Regions from separate parts of the Paenisporosarcina sp. NPDC076907 genome, predicted to be linked through region 2. Evidence: a T-box and tRNA genes for the amino acid it is inferred to sense, from the RefSeq annotation. Region 2 holds a T-box; the other holds one or more tRNA genes.
What was found. A T-box is a leader RNA that pairs with one kind of tRNA and senses whether it is charged. The one in region 2 lies ahead of serS (serine--tRNA ligase), so its partner is inferred to be a tRNA-Ser.
Positions count from the first base shown of each region.

Region 1: it encodes a tRNA-Ser, which carries the amino acid that the T-box ahead of serS (serine--tRNA ligase) is inferred to sense. The anticodon was not compared.

Region 1 is NZ_JBNNIX010000002.1:733,333-743,603, reverse strand. Features, by position in the region: rRNA gene rrf (5S ribosomal RNA) at 165-280, shown strand; tRNA gene ACQKEV_RS11495 (tRNA-Val) at 291-366, shown strand; tRNA gene ACQKEV_RS11490 (tRNA-Thr) at 386-461, shown strand; tRNA gene ACQKEV_RS11485 (tRNA-Lys) at 468-543, shown strand; tRNA gene ACQKEV_RS11480 (tRNA-Leu) at 559-643, shown strand; tRNA gene ACQKEV_RS11475 (tRNA-Gly) at 664-738, shown strand; tRNA gene ACQKEV_RS11470 (tRNA-Leu) at 752-840, shown strand; tRNA gene ACQKEV_RS11465 (tRNA-Arg) at 865-941, shown strand; tRNA gene ACQKEV_RS11460 (tRNA-Pro) at 954-1,030, shown strand; tRNA gene ACQKEV_RS11455 (tRNA-Ala) at 1,051-1,126, shown strand; tRNA gene ACQKEV_RS11450 (tRNA-Met) at 1,145-1,218, shown strand; tRNA gene ACQKEV_RS11445 (tRNA-Ile) at 1,226-1,302, shown strand; tRNA gene ACQKEV_RS11440 (tRNA-Ser) at 1,315-1,407, shown strand; tRNA gene ACQKEV_RS11435 (tRNA-Met) at 1,527-1,603, shown strand; tRNA gene ACQKEV_RS11430 (tRNA-Asp) at 1,607-1,682, shown strand; tRNA gene ACQKEV_RS11425 (tRNA-Phe) at 1,748-1,823, shown strand; tRNA gene ACQKEV_RS11420 (tRNA-Gly) at 1,829-1,902, shown strand; tRNA gene ACQKEV_RS11415 (tRNA-Ile) at 1,913-1,989, shown strand; tRNA gene ACQKEV_RS11410 (tRNA-Asn) at 1,991-2,065, shown strand; tRNA gene ACQKEV_RS11405 (tRNA-Ser) at 2,074-2,164, shown strand; tRNA gene ACQKEV_RS11400 (tRNA-Glu) at 2,172-2,243, shown strand; gene ACQKEV_RS11395 (1,4-dihydroxy-2-naphthoate polyprenyltransferase) at 2,737-3,648, opposite strand; gene ACQKEV_RS11390 (isochorismate synthase) at 3,823-5,205, shown strand; gene menD (2-succinyl-5-enolpyruvyl-6-hydroxy-3-cyclohexene-1-carboxylic-acid synthase) at 5,198-6,916, shown strand; gene menH (2-succinyl-6-hydroxy-2,4-cyclohexadiene-1-carboxylate synthase) at 6,904-7,731, shown strand; gene menB (1,4-dihydroxy-2-naphthoyl-CoA synthase) at 7,743-8,561, shown strand; gene ACQKEV_RS11370 (o-succinylbenzoate--CoA ligase) at 8,622-10,070, shown strand; gene menC (o-succinylbenzoate synthase) at 10,043-10,271, shown strand, end outside.
Region 2 is NZ_JBNNIX010000010.1:5,852-16,122, reverse strand. Features, by position in the region: gene ACQKEV_RS17430 (serine hydrolase) at 1-119, shown strand, start outside; gene ACQKEV_RS17425 (PLP-dependent aminotransferase family protein) at 177-1,586, opposite strand; gene pdxS (pyridoxal 5'-phosphate synthase lyase subunit PdxS) at 1,691-2,581, shown strand; gene pdxT (pyridoxal 5'-phosphate synthase glutaminase subunit PdxT) at 2,583-3,161, shown strand; gene ACQKEV_RS17410 (M4 family metallopeptidase) at 3,509-5,167, shown strand; T-box leader at 5,295-5,509, shown strand; gene serS (serine--tRNA ligase) at 5,723-6,997, shown strand; gene tadA (tRNA adenosine(34) deaminase TadA) at 7,039-7,524, opposite strand; gene ACQKEV_RS17395 (glycosyl hydrolase family 18 protein) at 7,610-8,752, shown strand; gene ACQKEV_RS17390 (deoxynucleoside kinase) at 8,859-9,497, shown strand; gene ACQKEV_RS17385 (deoxynucleoside kinase) at 9,494-10,162, shown strand.

The DNA of each region.
Region 1 (10,271 bases), on a different contig from region 2:
ATACTAATCGATCGAGGACTTAACCAAAATGAATTTGAATGGTTTTCAATGACCCGTTTATCCAGTTTTGAGTGAACAAAAATGTTTTTTTAAAAAAATAAAAAACACTTGTAAATCTCGTCAGACTTGTTATAATAAATCTTGTCTGAAAAAAGAATACCCAGTCCAGTGATAATGGCAAAGAGGTCACACCCGTTCCCATACCGAACACGGAAGTTAAGCTCTTTAGCGCCGATGGTAGTTGGGGGTTTCCCCCTGTGAGAGTAGGACGTCGCTGGGCGATTTATTTCGGAGGATTAGCTCAGCTGGGAGAGCATCTGCCTTACAAGCAGAGGGTCGGCGGTTCGAGCCCGTCATCCTCCACCATTATTCTTTTTAACACCGTGCCGGTGTAGCTCAGTTGGTAGAGCAACTGACTTGTAATCAGTAGGTCGAGGGTTCGACTCCTTTCGCCGGCACCATTGTTAGAGCCATTAGCTCAGTTGGTAGAGCATCTGACTTTTAATCAGAGGGTCGTAGGTTCGAATCCTACATGGCTCACCATTTTCATACTAAGTTGCGGGTGTGGCGGAACTGGCAGACGCACTAGACTTAGGATCTAGCGCCGCAAGGCGTGGGGGTTCGACTCCCTTCACCCGCACCATTTTTTACAATGTTATACAAGCGGAAGTAGTTCAGTGGTAGAACACCACCTTGCCAAGGTGGGGGTCGCGAGTTCGAACCTCGTCTTCCGCTCCATAACTTCTTTAATGCCGGGGTGGCGGAACTGGCAGACGCACAGGACTTAAAATCCTGCGGTAGGTGACTACCGTACCGGTTCGATTCCGGTCCTCGGCACCATCTTTTCATAAAACATCATATTTAGCGCCCGTAGCTCAATTGGATAGAGTACTTGACTACGAATCAAGCGGTTAGAGGTTCGAGTCCTCTCGGGCGCGCCATAATTTTTGACTCGGGAAGTAGCTCAGCTTGGTAGAGCACTTGGTTTGGGACCAAGGGGTCGCAGGTTCGAATCCTGTCTTCCCGACCAGTTTATTTCATCCCTTTTATGGGGCCTTAGCTCAGCTGGGAGAGCGCCTGCCTTGCACGCAGGAGGTCAGCGGTTCGATCCCGCTAGGCTCCACCAACATTTTATAAAGATCCTGGCGGCATAGCTCAGCTGGCTAGAGCGTACGGTTCATACCCGTGAGGTCGGGGGTTCGATCCCCTCTGCCGCCATTTTTTAGGACCTTTAGCTCAGTTGGTTAGAGCAGACGGCTCATAACCGTCCGGTCGCAGGTTCGAGTCCTGCAAGGTCCACCACTTATATATCGCGGAGGTATACCCAAGTTTGGCTGAAGGGATCGGTCTTGAAAACCGACAGGGGAGTCAAATCCCGCGGGGGTTCGAATCCCTCTACCTCCTCCATTTTTACTAAGTGTGTGGTGTAAGACTATCAAATATAAACATACATATTAACTCGCTAAATGCAGGTGTTCATAACACAATAAGTGTTGAAGCAATTATGTTTATAACAATAATATTATCGCGGGGTGGAGCAGCACGGTAGCTCGTTGGGCTCATAACCCAAAGGTCGCAGGTTCAAATCCTGCCCCCGCAACCAAATGGTCCCGTGGTGTAGCGGTTAACATGCCTGCCTGTCACGCAGGAGATCGCGGGTTCGATTCCCGTCGGGACCGCCATTTTTTCTAAAGTATTAAAAATTGGAATAAGCAAAGAGATTCACAGCTTAGTACAATTTAATTGTGGCTCAGTAGCTCAGTCGGTAGAGCAAAGGACTGAAAATCCTTGTGTCGGCGGTTCGATTCCGTCCTGAGCCACCATATTTGCGGGTGTAGTTTAGTGGTAAAACCTCAGCCTTCCAAGCTGATGATGAGAGTTCGATTCTCTTCACCCGCTCCATTTTTTATGTGGGCCTATAGCTCAGCTGGTTAGAGCGCACGCCTGATAAGCGTGAGGTCGATGGTTCGAGTCCATTTAGGCCCACCATTCCGAAGTAGCTCAGTGGTAGAGCAATCGACTGTTAATCGATTGGTCGTAGGTTCGAGTCCTACCTTCGGAGCCATTATTTCTGGGGAAGTACTCAAGTGGCTGAAGAGGCGCCCCTGCTAAGGGTGTAGGTCGGGCAACCGGCGCGAGGGTTCAAATCCCTCCTTCTCCGCCAGATATAAGGCCCCTTGGTCAAGCGGTTAAGACACCGCCCTTTCACGGCGGTAACACGGGTTCGAATCCCGTAGGGGTCATTTAAAAAGATGCGCTATCTTCGGGATAGCGTGTTTTTTTATGGAGAAATGTCGAATTATAGGATATTATGTCTACCCATAATTGATATATGATAATCTAATCCTGCAGCTATTAAGCTGTAGGCTTTCTTGCTGTTATTTGATATGTGGAAGCTCAGTCTGACTTTTTGGCACTCACGTCTGAAAAATGGGAGAGGACGTCTGAGAAATGAAGCATCACGTCTGAAAAAACGTGGTTGACGTCTGAAAATCCTACATTCTCAAAACAGGTGAGTCATTCTTTATACCGAGCGAAGAGAACAGCTCCATTCATTAGAAGTTGTAGAAATATACAAAATGACCCTAATACTGTCGTTTAATGGGTGTTTCTGTGAAAGTAAAGATCCATATGCTTTCGATCGAACACTGCGAGCCAATTGAAACCTTCTCTATATTGAAAATACATAAAAAAACCGCATTGCCTTTGTCCAGGCACATGCGGTTTGTTCAATTTCTATAAGATATATCCAATCAGCAAACCGATTCCGAGAAGGAAACCGAAGATCGTATTCGTGAGTGCGGTATCTTTCATGGCAGGACCCACTCTGAGCGGATCTTCATGAGCTTTAAATGTCTGAATGGCAAGTATCGGTTTTTTTATGCTCAAAATAACAAGTAGTGCCCATGGAGTGATTTCTCCTGCGACAACCAGTGCAAGGATCCATAAATATGAAGCGATGAACAATCCGAGCAATACATTGATGGCGCGTTTACGTCCAATCAGTAAAGCCATTGTTTTACGTCCGCCTGCTTTATCTTCCACTAAATCCCGTATATTATTTGAAAGCATAATTGCAGCGACTAGTAACATACTTGGAATAGACAATATCAGAGCAATGGATGTAATTTCTCCTGTTTGGATATAGAATGCGATTAAAACAATCAGCATTCCCATAAATACACCTGAAAATAATTCCCCAAAAGGCGTATATGCAATAGGGTAAGGACCGCCTGTGTAGAAATAGCCAATCGCCATTGATACGGCTCCTACAATTGCTAATAGCCAAGTGGTTTCGATGCATATGTATATCCCTAGAATAATTGAGATTGCATAGAGCAATAAAGCGAGCTGCATAACTGTTTTTGGTTGAACTCCATTTCTAACGATGGCACCACCAATCCCAACAGACTTCTCATTATCCAATCCTCTTGCAAAGTCATAATACTCATTGAACATATTTGTAGCTGCTTGGATCAGCATGCTTGCAAACAGCATAGCAAAGAATAATGGCCAGTGTATATCTGTATAGGAAATGGCAATCATTGTACCTAAAAATACAGGAACAAATGATGCAGTTAACGTGTGAGGCCGTGTTAATTGCCACCAAATACGCCAGCCACTATCAGCTTTTAAATCGTGTGACATAAAGTTTCCGCTCCTTCTTCTTTTTTTACCTCTCTCATTGTACTTCATCCACCTAATTCTGTGTAGATTGTTTGCTTTACGAGTGCTGAATCGTCTATAAAGAGGTATGATAGAAGGTAGGATATTAAAGGGTCCTCATATATTTATGAAGTCCTAATTACGGAGGGAAACTGGATGAAACGAAAGTCATTGACATCCACAGGATATGTAGTCGAAGATCAGTCTTCGGCCGTACATTTTTATACAGAAACGATTGAAGTGAATGGATTATCCTCTGTTGCTTTCTTTGAAGCAGGAGAGTCATATAAAGGTCAAAGATTTTACTGGCAGAACCGAGAAAAAACATTTACATTGGTCGGACTTGGACATGCTCATGTCATCACAAGTACCGCAGAAGAAAATCGCTTCGCTGAAGTGGATCAACAATGGAATGAACTGTGCTCTAAAATCGTGAATGAAGAACATGATTTACAACCGATATTGTTTGGCGGGTTTTCTTTTGACCCAGCCAACAAATTATCTTCCGAGTGGGATATGTTCCCTTCGGCGTACTTTGCTGTGCCTTCTTTTCAACTCGTCATACGTGACGACAGAGTATTCATCAGTATCCATTTAATAACGAGTGATAAAGATTCACAAATTCAATTTGATCGCTTACGTGGAGAACGGGATGACCTGATCCATGCAGCGCAGGTCAAGGAATTAAAACCTTATGCAAAACCGCTATTAACTCAAATGGATGAACGCTACAAGGAATTATATTTGGATGCAGTTTCACATGTGACGAAATTAATTCATGCTGGTGAGGCTCAAAAGGTTGTCATTGCCCGTTCATTGGAATTGACTTTTGCAGAAGAAGTGAGTTCACCATCTGCCATGTATCATACGTCTAAAGAGCAACCAGAAAGTTTTCTGTTTGGGCTAGAGCTTGCAGATAATTTGTTTTTTGGAGCAACGCCTGAACGCTTGGTGAAAGTAGAAAATCGTCGCGCACTGTCCACTTGTTTAGCGGGTTCTGTTAAGAGGGGACAAACTGCAATCGAAGATCAGCAATTAGGCAACGACCTATTGCAGGATTCAAAAAACAGAGAAGAACATCAATATGTGGTAGATATGATTACGGAAGTATTTAATCAATATTGTGACGAAGTCAGAGTTCCAAAATACCCTAAACTGATGAAAATCAGAGACATTCAGCATTTATATACACCAGTGGAAGGGAAGTTGCAAAAAGGTTATGGACTGTTGCAACTGGTAAAAGATTTACACCCAACACCGGCTTTAGGTGGAGAACCCCGAGGAGACGCCATGGCTATAATTAGAATGGTTGAGCAAATGAATCGTGGATACTATGCCGCACCTGTGGGTTGGATTGATGCTGAAGGAAACGGTGAATTCGCTGTTGCCATCCGCTCCGCGTTATTGAACAAAACGAATGCTTATTTATATGCTGGTGGAGGAATTGTTGCGGATTCGGATCCTACTTCTGAATATGCGGAGACATTAGTGAAATTTAGACCGATGTTACGCACTCTTGGAGGTAAATTAAATGGATAACCGTACAAATTTAACTGAATATGTACACGCTATCGTCCAAACTTTTCTTCGAGCAGGCGTTCAGGATATCGTAATCAGTCCAGGTTCTCGTTCCACGCCTCTTGCATATGCCTTTAGTCAAACAAAAGAATTCAACACATATATGCAAATTGACGAACGATCTGCTGGTTTTTTTGCTTTAGGAATGGCCAAAGCTAAACGAAGTCCAGTGCTTTTACTGTGTACGTCTGGAACGGCAGCTGCTAACTATTTTCCTTCTATTGTGGAAGCAAACTATGCAAGGATTCCTTTAATTGTTTTAACAGCAGATCGTCCACACGAACTTAGGGAAGTGGGAGCACCTCAAGCCATCGACCAAGTTCAACTATACGGAAAACACGTTAAATGGAGTGTAGACTTTCCGTTAGCAGACGAACATCAAGAGACGATTCCATTTATTGTTCGTCATACTGCGAGAGCCATTACACATGCTAAGGCAGCACCAATGGGACCAGTTCATATCAACATCCCTTTCCGAGAACCTTTGTTGCTTGATTTTGACTTCCAGCCTGAGCCTTCCTCATTTATAGAATCGACGTCAGGGACGATTGTTGCGTCACAGCCTACAATCGACTTTGTTGAACAATCGATTGCTTCCGCTAAAAGGGGACTTCTCATCGTTGGGGAACTATCTGCAGATACGGCCAAAAGAGAGTTTTGGGCTTTTGCAAAATCCATCCAGTGGCCAGTATTGGCAGATTCACTTTCTCAACTTCGGACAAGTGTCCCGGAAGATTGCTTACACTTACTTATTGATCAATACGATGCACTACTGAAAAGTGAAAACTTTAAACAGTCCGTTATTCCCGATGTAGTGATTCGTTTTGGTGCTCAACCGGTTTCTAAGCCGCTCTCACTATTTCTAAAAGATGTTCAGCCTGAAATTTATGTTGCGGTCGATGAAGATCCAATGTTCAGGGACTCGTTGGGGGTGGTGACGCACCATGTTCATTCTGTGGCGCAAGTGTTCTGGAAAGAGTTGAGCAACGTTCATGAAAACGAAGCTCTTATCAACTGGACAAAGGCAAATAAAATTGCAACAACACATGTCGAGAAATATATTCAAGAGCAAAACGACGAAGGCGCACTAGCCGGAGTGCTATTTCATTATTTGTCCGATGGGAGTGACCTCATTTCTGGTAGCAGTATGCCAATTCGGGATGTCGATACTTTCTTCAATCAAACAACTAAAGACATTGCAATTTATGCTAACCGCGGAACAAATGGAATTGATGGTGTTGTTTCAACTGCACTTGGCATTCAGCAGGCGAGAAAACGACCTGCCACTTTATTAATCGGGGACATCTCGTTCCTTCACGACAGCAATGGTTTATTGGTTTCACGTTTCCATGAGACGGACCTCACCATTGTCGTGATGAATAATGATGGAGGAGGCATTTTCTCTTATTTGCCTCAATCAAGTGAAGAGATTTATTTTGAAAAACTGTTCGGTACACCAACCGGCTTGTCTTTCGATTCAATAGCGACCATGTACGAAGCAGAATACTTTGCAGTTGAGTCAAAAGATGAGTTCATAAATGCTTTAACGACAGCAAAACAAAAAGATTTGCGAATCATTGAAGTGAAGACGAATCGCCAACAGAACGTTTTGGCACATCGACAATTATGGAACGGGATTACTGAGGAGTTGGACCTGAAATGGAACAACTAGTTGCATCAGTCCGAGGTGTGAATGTCAGTTATTCAATTAAAAATAAAAACGCTTTGGAAACCATTCTCTTTTTGCATGGATTTACTGGCAGCACGAAAACATGGCATCCAATTATTGAACAATTACCTGAAACTGTCCGTTGTATTACGGTTGATTTATTAGGTCACGGAAACACCGAATCACCTAAAGATTACAAACGATATGAAATGAGCGAACAACTAAAGGATCTACATGTGCTTATCCAAACTCTTAACATAACAAGTTTTTCACTCGTGGGCTATTCAATGGGGGGGCGAGTTGCACTTGCTTATGCACTTAGTTATCCTGAATATGTTCGGAAGTTAGTATTGGAAAGTGCGTCGCCAGGTTTGGATATAGAAGCCGACCGACTTTCCCGAATAGCTGCAGATAATCAATTAGCTATGAAGCTGGAAAGTGAAGGTCTTTCATCCTTCATCGATTTTTGGCAGGACATTCCGTTATTTCAATCTCAAAAAAAATTGGATGAGATCAAGCTTCAATCCATTAGGGAAGATCGCATGCAACAAACTGCTTCAGGTCTCTGGAATAGTTTGAAAGGAATGGGTACCGGTCGTCAACCTTCTTACTGGTTTCGATTGAATGAGTTGAAAATCCCTGTCACAATAATCACGGGTGAACTTGATGAAAAATTCACGATTATTGGAAAGCAAATGACAAAACAGATTCAAAACAGCCAGCATCTAGAAGTTTCAGAAGCGGGTCATGCAATTCATGTGGAAAATCCCGTTCAGTTTGCTACAATAATAATGGAGCAAGTATTAGAAAGATCTTGAGGAGGAAGAGTATGACACGTCAATGGGTATCAGAACGTACATATGAAGATATTAAGTATGAAACTTTTAACGGGATTGCGAAAATCACAATTAACCGTCCGGAAGTAAGAAATGCTTTCCGACCTAAAACCGTTAAAGAATTATTGGATGCATTTACTTATGCGCGCGATGATTCAAAAGTCGGCGTTATCGTATTAACAGGTGAAGGCGAAAAAGCTTTCTGTTCAGGTGGTGACCAATCAGTCCGTGGACATGGTGGGTATGTTGGAGAAGATGAAATCCCACGTTTGAACGTTCTGGATTTACAGCGTTTGATTCGCGTTATTCCTAAGCCTGTTGTTGCAATGGTAGCAGGTTATGCAATCGGTGGCGGACACGTTCTTCATGTAGTTTGTGATTTAACAATCGCTGCAGACAACGCAATATTTGGACAAACTGGACCGAAAGTCGGCTCGTTTGACGCAGGTTACGGTTCTGGTTATTTAGCTCGTATTATCGGACATAAAAAAGCGCGTGAAATTTGGTACTTATGTCGTCAATATGACGCACAAGCAGCATTAGATATGGGCTTGGTCAATACAGTAGTTCCTTACGCACAATTGGAAGATGAAACGGTTCAATGGTGTGAAGAAATGCTTTCTATGTCACCTACAGCTCTTCGTTTCCTGAAAGCGGCAATGAACGCAGATACGGATGGTTTGGCAGGGCTGCAACAAATGGCTGGAGATGCAACACTTCTTTACTACACAACTGATGAAGCAAAAGAAGGCCGCGATGCCTTTAAGGAAAAACGTAAACCTGATTTCGGTCAATTCCCTCGTTTCCCTTGATATGACAATTTTCAAGCTGTCCTTTATGAGGACAGCTTTTTCTAAAGGTGGCAAAATTTTATGTATCCTAACTGGTTAGCACAGCGTGTCAAAATGACGCCCAATCGCAAAGCATTAACATATGGACATCAATCATGGACTTTCCAACAGCTCTTTGATGAAGCCTTAGAAGTAGCGGGTTCATTGAAAGCTTTTGGCGTCAAGAATGGAGATCGCATCGCCATATTATCACCCTCACAACCAGCGTTGATTGTGACTATTCATGCTTGTTGGCAATTAGGTTGTGAAGTGGTGTTATTAAATGAAAGACTCTCTGATGGAGAGCTTTCCTATCAAATTGACGATGCTCAACCGTCTTTATTGTTAGTGGATGGTGGTTATGAAGAAAGAGTGGCTATCCATTCCCCAATTACCATGGATGTACTAACTGAGAAAACTTCCGTCAAGTTCGAAATAGAAGACGAATGGCCGCTTGAACGCACCATGTCCATAATGTATACATCCGGAACAACGGGTAATCCAAAAGGTGTTCGTCAAACGGTTCAAAACCACACAACCAATGCGACTGCCTCCGCCTTCAATATGGGGGTTCAACCAGATGATGTGTGGTTGTGCACCATGCCTGTATTTCACATTAGTGGATTATCTATTTTCATTCGCTCGGTCTTATATGGAATGGAAGTGAGGCTGTATTCGAAATTTGAGATAAGCCACGTGGTGGACGACTTAGTAAGCGGAGAGGTCACTCGTATGTCTGTTGTCTCAGTTATGTTAGAACGGATTTTACGCGAATTAGAAGAGCGAAACGTTAATGTATCGTCTCGTTTGCTGACGATGCTTGTTGGCGGTGGTCCTGTTCCGAGTACCTATTTAGTGAGAGCAATTGCTCGTGGTATTCCCATTCTGCAAACCTACGGGATGACCGAAACATCTTCACAAACGGCGACACTTGCTCCTGAAGATGCGGTAAGAAAGCTTGGGTCTTCTGGGAAGCCATTGTATTTAAGTTTTATTGAAATCGATCAAGCGACAAATCCTTTTGAAGAAGGCGAGATTTGCATCCGTGGTGGCCATGTAACCCCGGGCTATATCGGTAGAAATGCTTCCACAGCATCTCAGGAAAACGGATGGCTCCGTACGGGCGATATCGGATATTTTGATGATGAAGGATATTTATATGTCGTCGATCGTCGCTCTGATTTAATTATTTCAGGTGGTGAAAACATTTATCCGGCAGAAGTGGAAAATGCTATTCTTCAACATCCCATGATACGTGAAGCGGGTGTTTGTGGAATGAGTGACGAGAAGTGGGGACAAGTACCGGTAGCATTTATTGTCGGTGATGAGGCACTCTCATTGGAATCATTACAAGCGTTTTTGCAGGATAAATTGGCACCTTATAAAATGCCGAAAGTATTGCACCATGTACAGGTTATGCCGAGAAATGCATCGAATAAATTACTGAGAAGAGAGCTGAGAGCGTGGTTAACATCCAAATCAAAAGAGTGACGTTATATCACGTAAAAGTGCCTCTAAAACATTCATTTATTACTCACTTGCAGGAAGTGGAAGAAAGGGAGAGTGTCCTTCTTGAAGTGACGGATGCTGACGGCACAATTGGTGTTGGGGAATGTGTAGCATTTGCTTCTCCCTGGTACACCGAAGAAACGGTGGACACGGCATGGAACACACTAGAAAAATGGATAATTC
Region 2 (10,271 bases):
TTGTAACAACTGAAGCCGTTGAACGTGCAAGTTGGTTCTCTTTAGGCCTACAAGCTGTAGGTCATTTCTTCGGTAAACTTTGGAATGGTGCAACTGACTTTGTCGGTGGATTATTCTAGGCTAAAAATATCATGATTAAAAGTAAAACGGTGATTTCTTTTGAAATCACCGTTTTTTTATGCTTTTTTTATGTGCCAAGCATTCATTAAGGCCTCTACAGCTGGTTCAATGGCCTCTTCTTCAAAACCGCCGAACCCTATCAACACTTGAGGTCTAGAAGGAATACTTTGAGTTGGTTGGTGGTAGTCGGATAAAGCGTATACCCGAATGTCTTGTTGTTTCGCGAGTTCAACTAATTCACGGTCTGTGGATTCGCTATCTACCGTCAAAACGATGTGCATACCTGCTTGCTCACCTGAAATATGAACAGTGGGTCTATATTCATCTAAGGCCTGCGTTAACTTTTCCAATTTTTTGCGATACAATTTTCGCATGCGATTCAAGTGCTTTGAAAAATGGCCGTCTCTCATGAACTGTGCGAGTACATGTTGATCGAGTCTAGGTACCGTTGACGAATAATACGGGAATGTCACCCGATACGCTTGAAGCAAGTGCATGGGTAACACAAAATAGGCAATGCGTAGCGAAGGCATTAGGGATTTAGAAAACGTACTAATGTAAATGACCCGCTCGCTTTGATCCATTCCTTGCAGAGAAGGAATTGGTTTACCAACATAGCGGAATTCACTGTCATAGTCATCTTCTATAATATAACGACCTTCTTTGGCGGAAGCCCAATTAAGTAATTGAACACGCCTGGAGGCCGATAAAATAGCACCTGTAGGGAATTGATGGGAAGGTGTGACATAGGCAACGCTAGCTTGTTTCTTTTCTAATTCTGCTACTTGCATACCATCTTCATCGACAGGAACCGCTACAGTTTCTCGATCATAATTGGCAAATATATGATGGGTCATCGGATAGCCAGGGTTTTCTATGGCGAAAACTATTTGTTTACCGAGCAGGCGAATCAGCAGCGGCATTAACTGTTCAGTTCCTGAGCCAATTACTATTTGTTGGGCTGTACAACGGACACCCCTTGAGGAGTATAAATAATGCGCAATTTCCTGTCTTAATTCCACGTCTCCTTGAGGGTGACCGAGCAATAGCAAATCACGCGATGTTTCATCTAACACGTCTTTTGCATACTTACGCCATTGATTGAAAGGGAAGGAAGAAGTGTCAATACGGCCTGAGTTAAAATCAATGCTGTAGGCGTGCTTAAATGTTTCTGGTTGATCATGTTTCATTCGCATTTCGTCTGTAAAAGCGAGTTCCTCCACTTGTTCAACGTAATACCCACTTCGCGCAACCGCTTTAATAAAACCTTCTGCCACCAGCTGCCCATAAGCCAATTCAATCGTTGTTTGACTGAGATTGAGAAACTCCGCGAGTTGTCTTTTAGAAGGTAACTTGGTGCCAACAACTAAATCACCGCGAATAATTGTCTCCTTCATTTCAAGATAAAGTTGCTCATATAGAGGTGTTGGTGAAGATCTATCGACTTGATTGAGCCAAATATCCATCAATCTCTCCTAACTGACCTTGTTAAATAGGTGGAAACTGACACTTTTTAAATGGTCATACTTCATTATACTAATAATCATAGATGAAATGGAGGCTATATACAATGACTCAACATGTAACAGGAACGGATCGTGTAAAACGTGGTATGGCAGAAATGCAAAAAGGTGGCGTCATCATGGACGTTATCAACGCAGAACAAGCTCGTATTGCTGAAGCAGCTGGAGCAGTAGCAGTAATGGCATTGGAACGAGTGCCTTCTGATATTCGTGCAGCAGGTGGCGTAGCACGAATGGCTGATCCACGTATTACTGAAGAAGTAATGAATGCAGTAACAATTCCAGTTATGGCAAAAGCACGGATTGGTCATATTTCTGAAGCCCGTATGTTAGAAGAAATGGGTGTCGACTATATCGACGAATCTGAAGTATTAACACCAGCAGATGAAGAGTTCCATTTAATTAAAAGTAATTTCACCGTTCCTTTTGTGTGTGGGAACAAAGATTTAGGTGAAGCAGCTCGACGAATTGGTGAAGGTGCTTCCATGCTTCGTACAAAGGGGGAGCCTGGTACAGGTAATATTGTAGAAGCAGTGCGTCATTTGCGTAAATTAAATGCTCAGGTCCGTAAAATCATCCACATGAATGAAGACGAATTAATGACGGAAGCAAAAATTCTAGGTGCTCCTTACCATGTGTTACTTGAAATCAAACATTTGGGCAGATTACCGGTTGTTAACTTTGCAGCAGGTGGGGTAGCTACTCCTGCAGATGCAGCATTGATGATGGAACTTGGAGCAGATGGAGTTTTCGTAGGATCAGGTATCTTCAAATCAGATAACCCTGAAAAATTTGCACGTGCAATCGTTGAGGCGACGACGCACTACCAAGACTACAAATTACTTGTTGAGATTTCAAAAGACCTTGGAGTGCCGATGAAAGGGATTGAAATATCCCGTTTAGAAGCGAAAGATCGTATGCAGGATCGAGTACTGTAAAATGGTGAAAATTGGTGTATTGGCTCTACAAGGAGCTGTTCGAGAACATATTCGATCGATAGAAGCGAGCGGAGCCCAAGCTGTCGTTGTCAAACGTGTGGAGGACTTGTCTGGGATTGATGGATTAATTCTACCGGGCGGAGAAAGCACAACGATGCGTCGTTTGATTGATTTATACGGCATGATGGAACCCTTGCGCGAATTTGCAAAAGCGGGACATCCAATGTTTGGGACGTGTGCAGGACTTATCCTCCTGGCAGGTTCACTTGTAGGATATGAGCAACCGCATCTAGGTGTAATGGATGTGACAGTAGAACGAAATTCATTTGGTCGACAAGTCGATAGTTTCGAAACGAGCGTTTCTATTAAAGGTGTAGCGGAGGATTTTCCTGCTGTGTTCATACGTGCGCCACATATTCATGAAGTTGGGACTAAGACAGAAGTTTTATGTGAACATAACGGTCGTATTGTGATGGCCAAACAAGAACAATTTTTAGGGTGCTCTTTTCATCCTGAACTGACTGATGATCATCGCGTAACTGCTTATTTTGTCCAATTAGTAGAGAATTTTATAAATTAAAAAGTTTAAGATTAAGCCTGCCATTGTGCGGGCTTATTTTTTTTGAAGGTCTAAATGGTAAATATTAAATTGTAACCATGTAACCATCTTTATCAAAATGTGTAAATACCTTTTGGAAATGGATATTAATTAGATAATATTTCTATCTATTGATATAGGTATATAAAAACAAATGATTCTAAAGATTGGTTTAAGAAAAATTAACCATTTTACAACAAGGAAAATAAACCCGTATTTATCCAATAAAAAACAGTGATAGTTACCTATATATTCAGAATAGTAAAATAGATAGAATACAAATTACCGAATTAAATTCGGAATTTTCAGAAACCAGGGAGTGGAGTTAAGTGAAGAAGAAGAATGTAGTGAGTCTGAGTTTAGCAGCAACGATTGCCTTATCAACAGTCATTGCACCAGTATACGCAGCACCAGGGAGTACAATTTCTGAAAAAGTCCATATGAACCAAAAAAGTAATAGCCCGAATTTTATATCTGGAAAGCTTACTGCTCCATCGAATAAAGCAGCTAAAGATGTTGTGTTAAACTATTTAGCAGAAAAACAAGGACTCTATAAAACTAGCAATGATTCTTATTCTAATTTTAAAGTTTTGAATGAAACAAAAGATGATGTTGGCTTCACTCTTGTTAAATTACAACAGGTCTATAAAGGTGTACCAGTTTTCGGATCAGTGTTAACAGCCCATGTTGATGCGGATGGTGTATTAACAGCTGTATCTGGTGAACTAGCACCGGAATTAGATAAAAAACAAACTTTAAAGAGTGGTGCGAAAATTAAACATGCTGAAGCACAAGCGATTGCTGCCAAAGATATGGCTGCAAAACTAGGACAAGCACCAGAACTTGAGAAGGAAGCAAAACCTGAATTCGTCATTTATGTGAAAGATGGAAAAGCAAACTATGCATATGCACTTGAGTTTGAATTCTTACATCCATCACCAGGTAACTATCAGTATTTCGTGGATGCTCAAACTGGAGACGTTTTAGCTTCGTTTAATCAAATTCATCAAGCAGGTAAACCTGGTGTTACTTCTCCAACAGGAACAAACACAGTAGGTTCAGGTAAAGGCGTTTTAGGTGATACAAAATCCTTCAATACAGTTACAAACAGCAATGGTTCATACTTAGTCGATCGTACGCGTGGAAATGGAATCTTTACGTATGATGCTAAAAACCGAACTCAAACCCCAGGAACGTTATGGTTGGATGCAGATAATGTGTTGAACGCAGCATATGATGGAGCTGCTGTTGATGCACACGCTTACGCTGCTCAAACATATGACTATTATAAAAATGTACATAGCCGTAATAGCTATGATGGAAATGGTGCGCAATTAATTTCTACTGTGCATTACGGTCGCAATTACAACAATGCTTTTTGGAGCGGTTCGCAAATGGTGTATGGTGACGGAGACGGCTCTACATTCATCCCGTTATCCGGTGCACTTGACGTAATTGCACATGAGTTGACGCATGCCGTGACGGATACAACCGCGGACTTAATCTATCAAAATGAATCAGGTGCAATCAATGAATCGATGTCTGATATTTTCGGTACGTTAGTAGAATATCACTTCAACAACAAGCCAGATTGGCAAATTGGGGAAGACATCTACACACCTGGCACATCTGGTGATGCTCTACGTTCAATGGCAGACCCAACACAAAGTGGAGATCCAGATCATTATTCGCAACGCTATGTAGGTACACAGGATAATGGTGGCGTTCATTGGAATAGTGGAATTAGTAATAAAGCAGCTTACTTATTATCAAATGGTGGTACACATTACGGTGTCAGCGTAGCGGGAATCGGTAATGACAAATCGGGTAAAATTTTCTACCGTACGTTAACGCAGTATTTAACACCTAATTCAACGTTTGCTCAATATCGTGTAGCAGCTGTTCAAGCAGCTACTGACCTATACGGCGCAAGTAGCAGTGAAGTTACAAGCGTTAAAGCAGCATTTACTGCAGTGGGTGTGAATTAATTAGTTTTATATTAGGAAATGCAAAACATCAGTTTGTTCTTTAATTGGAACAAGCTGATGTTTTCTTTTTCTTGTATGACAACTTGCCAAAATACATATCCTGTAGTAAAGTATGGTTAATTTCACATATGAAACGATGATGGGAAGTAGTAACAAGCTCCGTTTTTTTTAGAGAGCCGGCGGGTGGTGCGAGCCGGTAAAAACACTTGTGAATCCGTCCTGGAGTTGCGCGACTGAAGACTAGTAAGTTGCAGCCGGTTGAAAAGCCGTTATGAGACAAGTGGATTTGTTCGCATGGACAAATCAATCAGGGTGGTAACGCGGGTAGCTCTCGTCCCTTTCCAAGGGGATGGAGGGCTTTTTTTGTTGTCTAGCTTCGCAGCCCAGCTCGCACCTCCGCTTCAGAAACTCATTCGAAAACGAGTTTTCGATTCCTTTCTTCCACCGGAGGAGTCGAGCTAGAGTGGGCTACTACGCTTTTCGGCGTTGTCTAAAATGATTTTTTAACGCTTGTTTCAACACTTGCCTATCATCAAAATCAAAGGAGGAAAAAACATGTTAGATGTAAAACGAGTTAGAGATAATTACGAAGAAGTGAAAGCAAAACTGGAAAAACGCGGTGAAGATTTAGGGAACTTTGATCAATTTGAAGAGCTTGATTCTAAACGCCGTGAACTAATTGGCAAAGCAGAAGTATTAAAAGCGGAACGTAATGGAGCATCTGAAAAAATCGCCGTCATGAAACGCAATAAAGAAAATGCGGATGATGTCATCTTACGTATGCGTCAAGTAGGTGATGAAATCAAAGTATTGGATGAAGAATTGCGCGGTGTCGAAGAGAAGTTTGCTGACATGATGATGCGCCTGCCAAACATCCCACACGAAAGTGTGCCGGTTGGGGAATCTGAAGATGACAACGTGGAAGAGCGTACTTGGGGAGATATTCGTCAGTTTGATTTTGAACCAAAGCCTCACTGGGATATCGCGACAGATTTGAATATCGTCGATTTCGAACGCGCTGCAAAAACAACAGGTAGCCGTTTCTTGTTCTATCGTGGTTTAGGTGCGCGTTTAGAACGTGCTCTTATGAACTTCATGATTGATCTTCATACTGAGGAACATGGTTATGAAGAAATGCTGCCTCCATATTTGGCAAACCGTGCAAGCCTTACAGGTACTGGTCAATTGCCGAAGTTTGAGGAAGATGCATTCTTAATTGAAAAAGAAGATTTCTTCTTGATTCCGACGTCTGAAGTAACGGTAACGAACTTCTACCGCGATGAAATTTTAACAAAAGATGCACTGCCACAAGGATTTGCTGCATACAGTGCTTGTTTCCGTTCTGAAGCGGGTTCTGCAGGTCGCGATACACGTGGTTTGATTCGTCAACACCAATTCAACAAAGTGGAACTTGTTCGTTTTGTAAATCCGGATGATTCTTATAACGAATTGGAGAAATTAACAGGACATGCTGAGAGAGTTCTTCAATTGTTGGGCTTACCATACCGTGTCTTGAAAATGTGTACGGCAGATTTAGGATTTACGGCAGCGAAAAAATACGATATCGAAGTTTGGATTCCAGCACAAGGAGTGTACCGTGAGATTTCTTCTTGCAGTAACTTTGAGGACTTCCAAGCTCGACGTGCAAACATTCGCTTCCGTCGTGAACCTAATGCGAAACCAGAATTTGTGCATACGTTAAACGGAAGTGGATTGGCACTTGGTCGCACCGTGGCAGCCATTTTGGAAAACTTCCAACAAGAAGATGGTACTGTTATTATTCCTGAAGTTTTACGTCCATATATGGGTGGAAAAGAAATCATCAAATAATAAGCATCTGAATAATAGAAAACCGGAAATGAACTTGTCTCTTAAGTTCGTTTCCGGTTCTTTTTTTGTTCGCGTAAATTGCGGAAAAATTGAGTGAGAATGCCACCGCATTCCTCAGCTAATATTCCTTCAGTTACTTCACATTCATGATTGAAACGGGCATCGTTCAACAATCGATAGAGTGAATCGACGCAACCTGCTTTAATGTCACGTGCTCCGTATACCACTCGGGGAATACGCGATTGCAATATAGCTCCCGCACACATCGGGCAAGGCTCCAGAGTAACGTATAGGGTCATTTCTTCCAGGCGCCAACTTCCGATTTTTGCACATGCTTGCTGGATGGCCAACAACTCTGCGTGAGTCGTTGCATTTTGAGTCGTTTCCCTTAGGTTGTGTGCACGTGCAATGATTTCACCCTGATACACAATGATTGCGCCAATGGGAACTTCGCCTAATGTTGCAGCTTTTTGGGCCTCTTCTAAGGCTTCTGCCATGAAAAGTCGATCTTTTTCAAATACATCCATTCTGCATCGCTCCTTCTTTTTAGTGTAGCATGTTTAGTTCATCTTTCGCATAGCATAAGTGAGATGTGGAACGAGGAGGTCTAAAATGATTTATGTAGTAAAACAAGGGGATAGTCTGTATTCCATTGCCAACCGTTTTAGGGTCAACCCCACGACTTTGGCCAATGTCAATGAGCTTACGAATCCGGATGTTTTGGTAATAGGCCAAACGATTGTTATTCCCGACGCACCCAATCCAAATCGCCCTACCATTGAAACGAATGGTTATGTGGAATGGTACACCGACAAACCATCCCAATCCTTGCTAGACGAAGTAACGAAACGTGGACCATTATTGACTTACATGATGCCATTTTCATATGATGTCAAACGGGATGGATCTTTGACACCATTGGACTGGAGTGGCCTCGATCAAATTGCAAAAGATCAGAACATGGTTTCTGCCATCGTCATTTCAAATATTGAAGATGGGGCATTCAGTGACACACTCGCACAAGATATTTTTGCCAGTACAGCTGTGCAAGATAAATTGATTCAAAATATTTTAGCTGAAGCCAAAGCGAAAAATGCAAAAGATATTCATGTTGATTTTGAGTATTTACGAAAAGAAGACCGACAAAACTATGTTGATTTCTTAAAACGTTTAAAAGCAGCGGCAAAAGGTTTGACTCTATCTGCTGCGCTTGCTCCGAAAACTTCCGCCGATCAGCCAGGGAAATGGTATGAAGGACATGATTATAAAAAAATTGCTGAAGTGGTCGATTTTGTGGTGATTATGACGTATGAGTGGGGCTATAGTGGAGGTCCTCCAATGGCCGTGTCTCCTATCGGGCCGGTACGTAAAGTACTCACATATGCGTTAACTGAAATGCCTGCTAATAAAATCATGATGGGGCAAAATTTATATGGATATGACTGGACATTGCCATATAAACCAGGAAATCCGCCAGCTCAAGCAATCAGTCCGAAGCGGGCAGTTGAACTTGCTCGGGAACGTAATGCAGCAATCTCTTACGATGCGGTCGCCGAGGCACCTTATTTCAACTATTGGCGGGACGGGAAAGAACATGTGGTTTGGTTCGAAGACGCCCGTTCGATTGAAGCGAAATTTGAATTGTTACAAGAACTAGGCTTGAAAGGAATCAGTTACTGGCACATGGGCTTCCCATTCCCGCAGAACTGGGTCGTATTAAATGAAATGTTCCACGTGAAAAAAAGACAGAGCTAAAACCCTTTTCCTCTTTGGAAAAGTGGTTTTTAGCTCTGTTTTTCATTTTCTAGCTGTGATAGAATAGAGGGCATTGAACGATTGAGAACGAGTAGGAGGACTTCTGATGCCGATTCCATTTATCACCGTTGAAGGCCCAATTGGTGTTGGAAAAACTTCATTATCTAAAGCCATAGCCGACGCAAACAAGTTTCAACTGTTAAAAGAAATTGTGGATGAAAATCCATTTTTAAATAAATTTTATGAAGATATCGAAGAGTGGAGTTTCCAAACGGAAATGTTTTTCCTTTGCAATCGCTATAAACAACTGAGTGATATTCAAAAGAATTACATTGCTAATCAAGAACCAGTCGTTGCGGATTACCACATATTCAAAAACCTAATCTTCGCTAAACGTACACTTCCAGCAGAGGAGTACGTGAAGTACGAATCAATCTACCGTATTTTAACGCAAGATATGCCCAAGCCAAACATCATTATCTATTTACATGCTAGTTTGGATACACTGATGAAACGTATTGCACAGCGCGGTCGTGAATTCGAGAAAATGATCAGTGCAGAATATATGGAACAACTTTCAGCAGACTACCATACATTCATTCAGTACTTTGAAGAAACACATCCGGAAATTCCGGTTCTTCGTTTCAACGGAGATGAAATCGATTTTGTTCAAAATGAGTCTGATTTGAAATGGATTTTAAATAAAGTAGACGAAACGCTACAAAAAAGGAGTCTCCACGCATGAACTTACGTGAAAAATATGGCATTCCTCAAAATGCCGTCATTACAATAGCTGGTACAGTGGGTGTTGGGAAATCAACAATGACCAAAGCACTGGCAGACGCACTAAAATTCCATACCTCTTTTGAAAAAGTGGACGCCAATCCATATTTAGATCGTTTCTATGATGACTTTGAAAAGTGGAGCTTCCACTTACAAATTTATTTCCTTGCAGAACGATTTAAGGAACAAAAACGTATTTTTGAATACGGTGGCGGTTTCATTCAAGATCGTTCGATTTACGAAGACACAGGGATTTTCGCTAAAATGCATATGGAAAAAGGGACAATGAACCTGACTGATTATGAAACGTATACAAGTCTCTTTGACGCAATGGTGATGACTCCGTATTTCCCACATCCAGACTTACTTATTTATTTGGATGGATCGATTGAAGACATTTTAAGCCGTATTCAATTGCGTGGTCGTCCAATGGAACAATCCACGCCAGTTGAGTATTGGTATGAAATGCATGAACGCTACGAAAACTGGATCAATTCTTTCAATGGCTGTCCTGTCCTACGATTAAATATCAATGACTATGATTTGATGAAAAATCCGGAGACTGTTGAACCAATTGTTGAACGTATTGGTCACTTTATTCAACAAACATCCATGTTACGTAGATAAGATAGACAAGCCTTCAGCGAAAGCTGAGGGCTTTTTATCTTTCATGGGGTCGTCTTGCAATTAGGTAGCTACCTAACCCTAACGCAATGATTGGAAAAAGTGCCAAGAG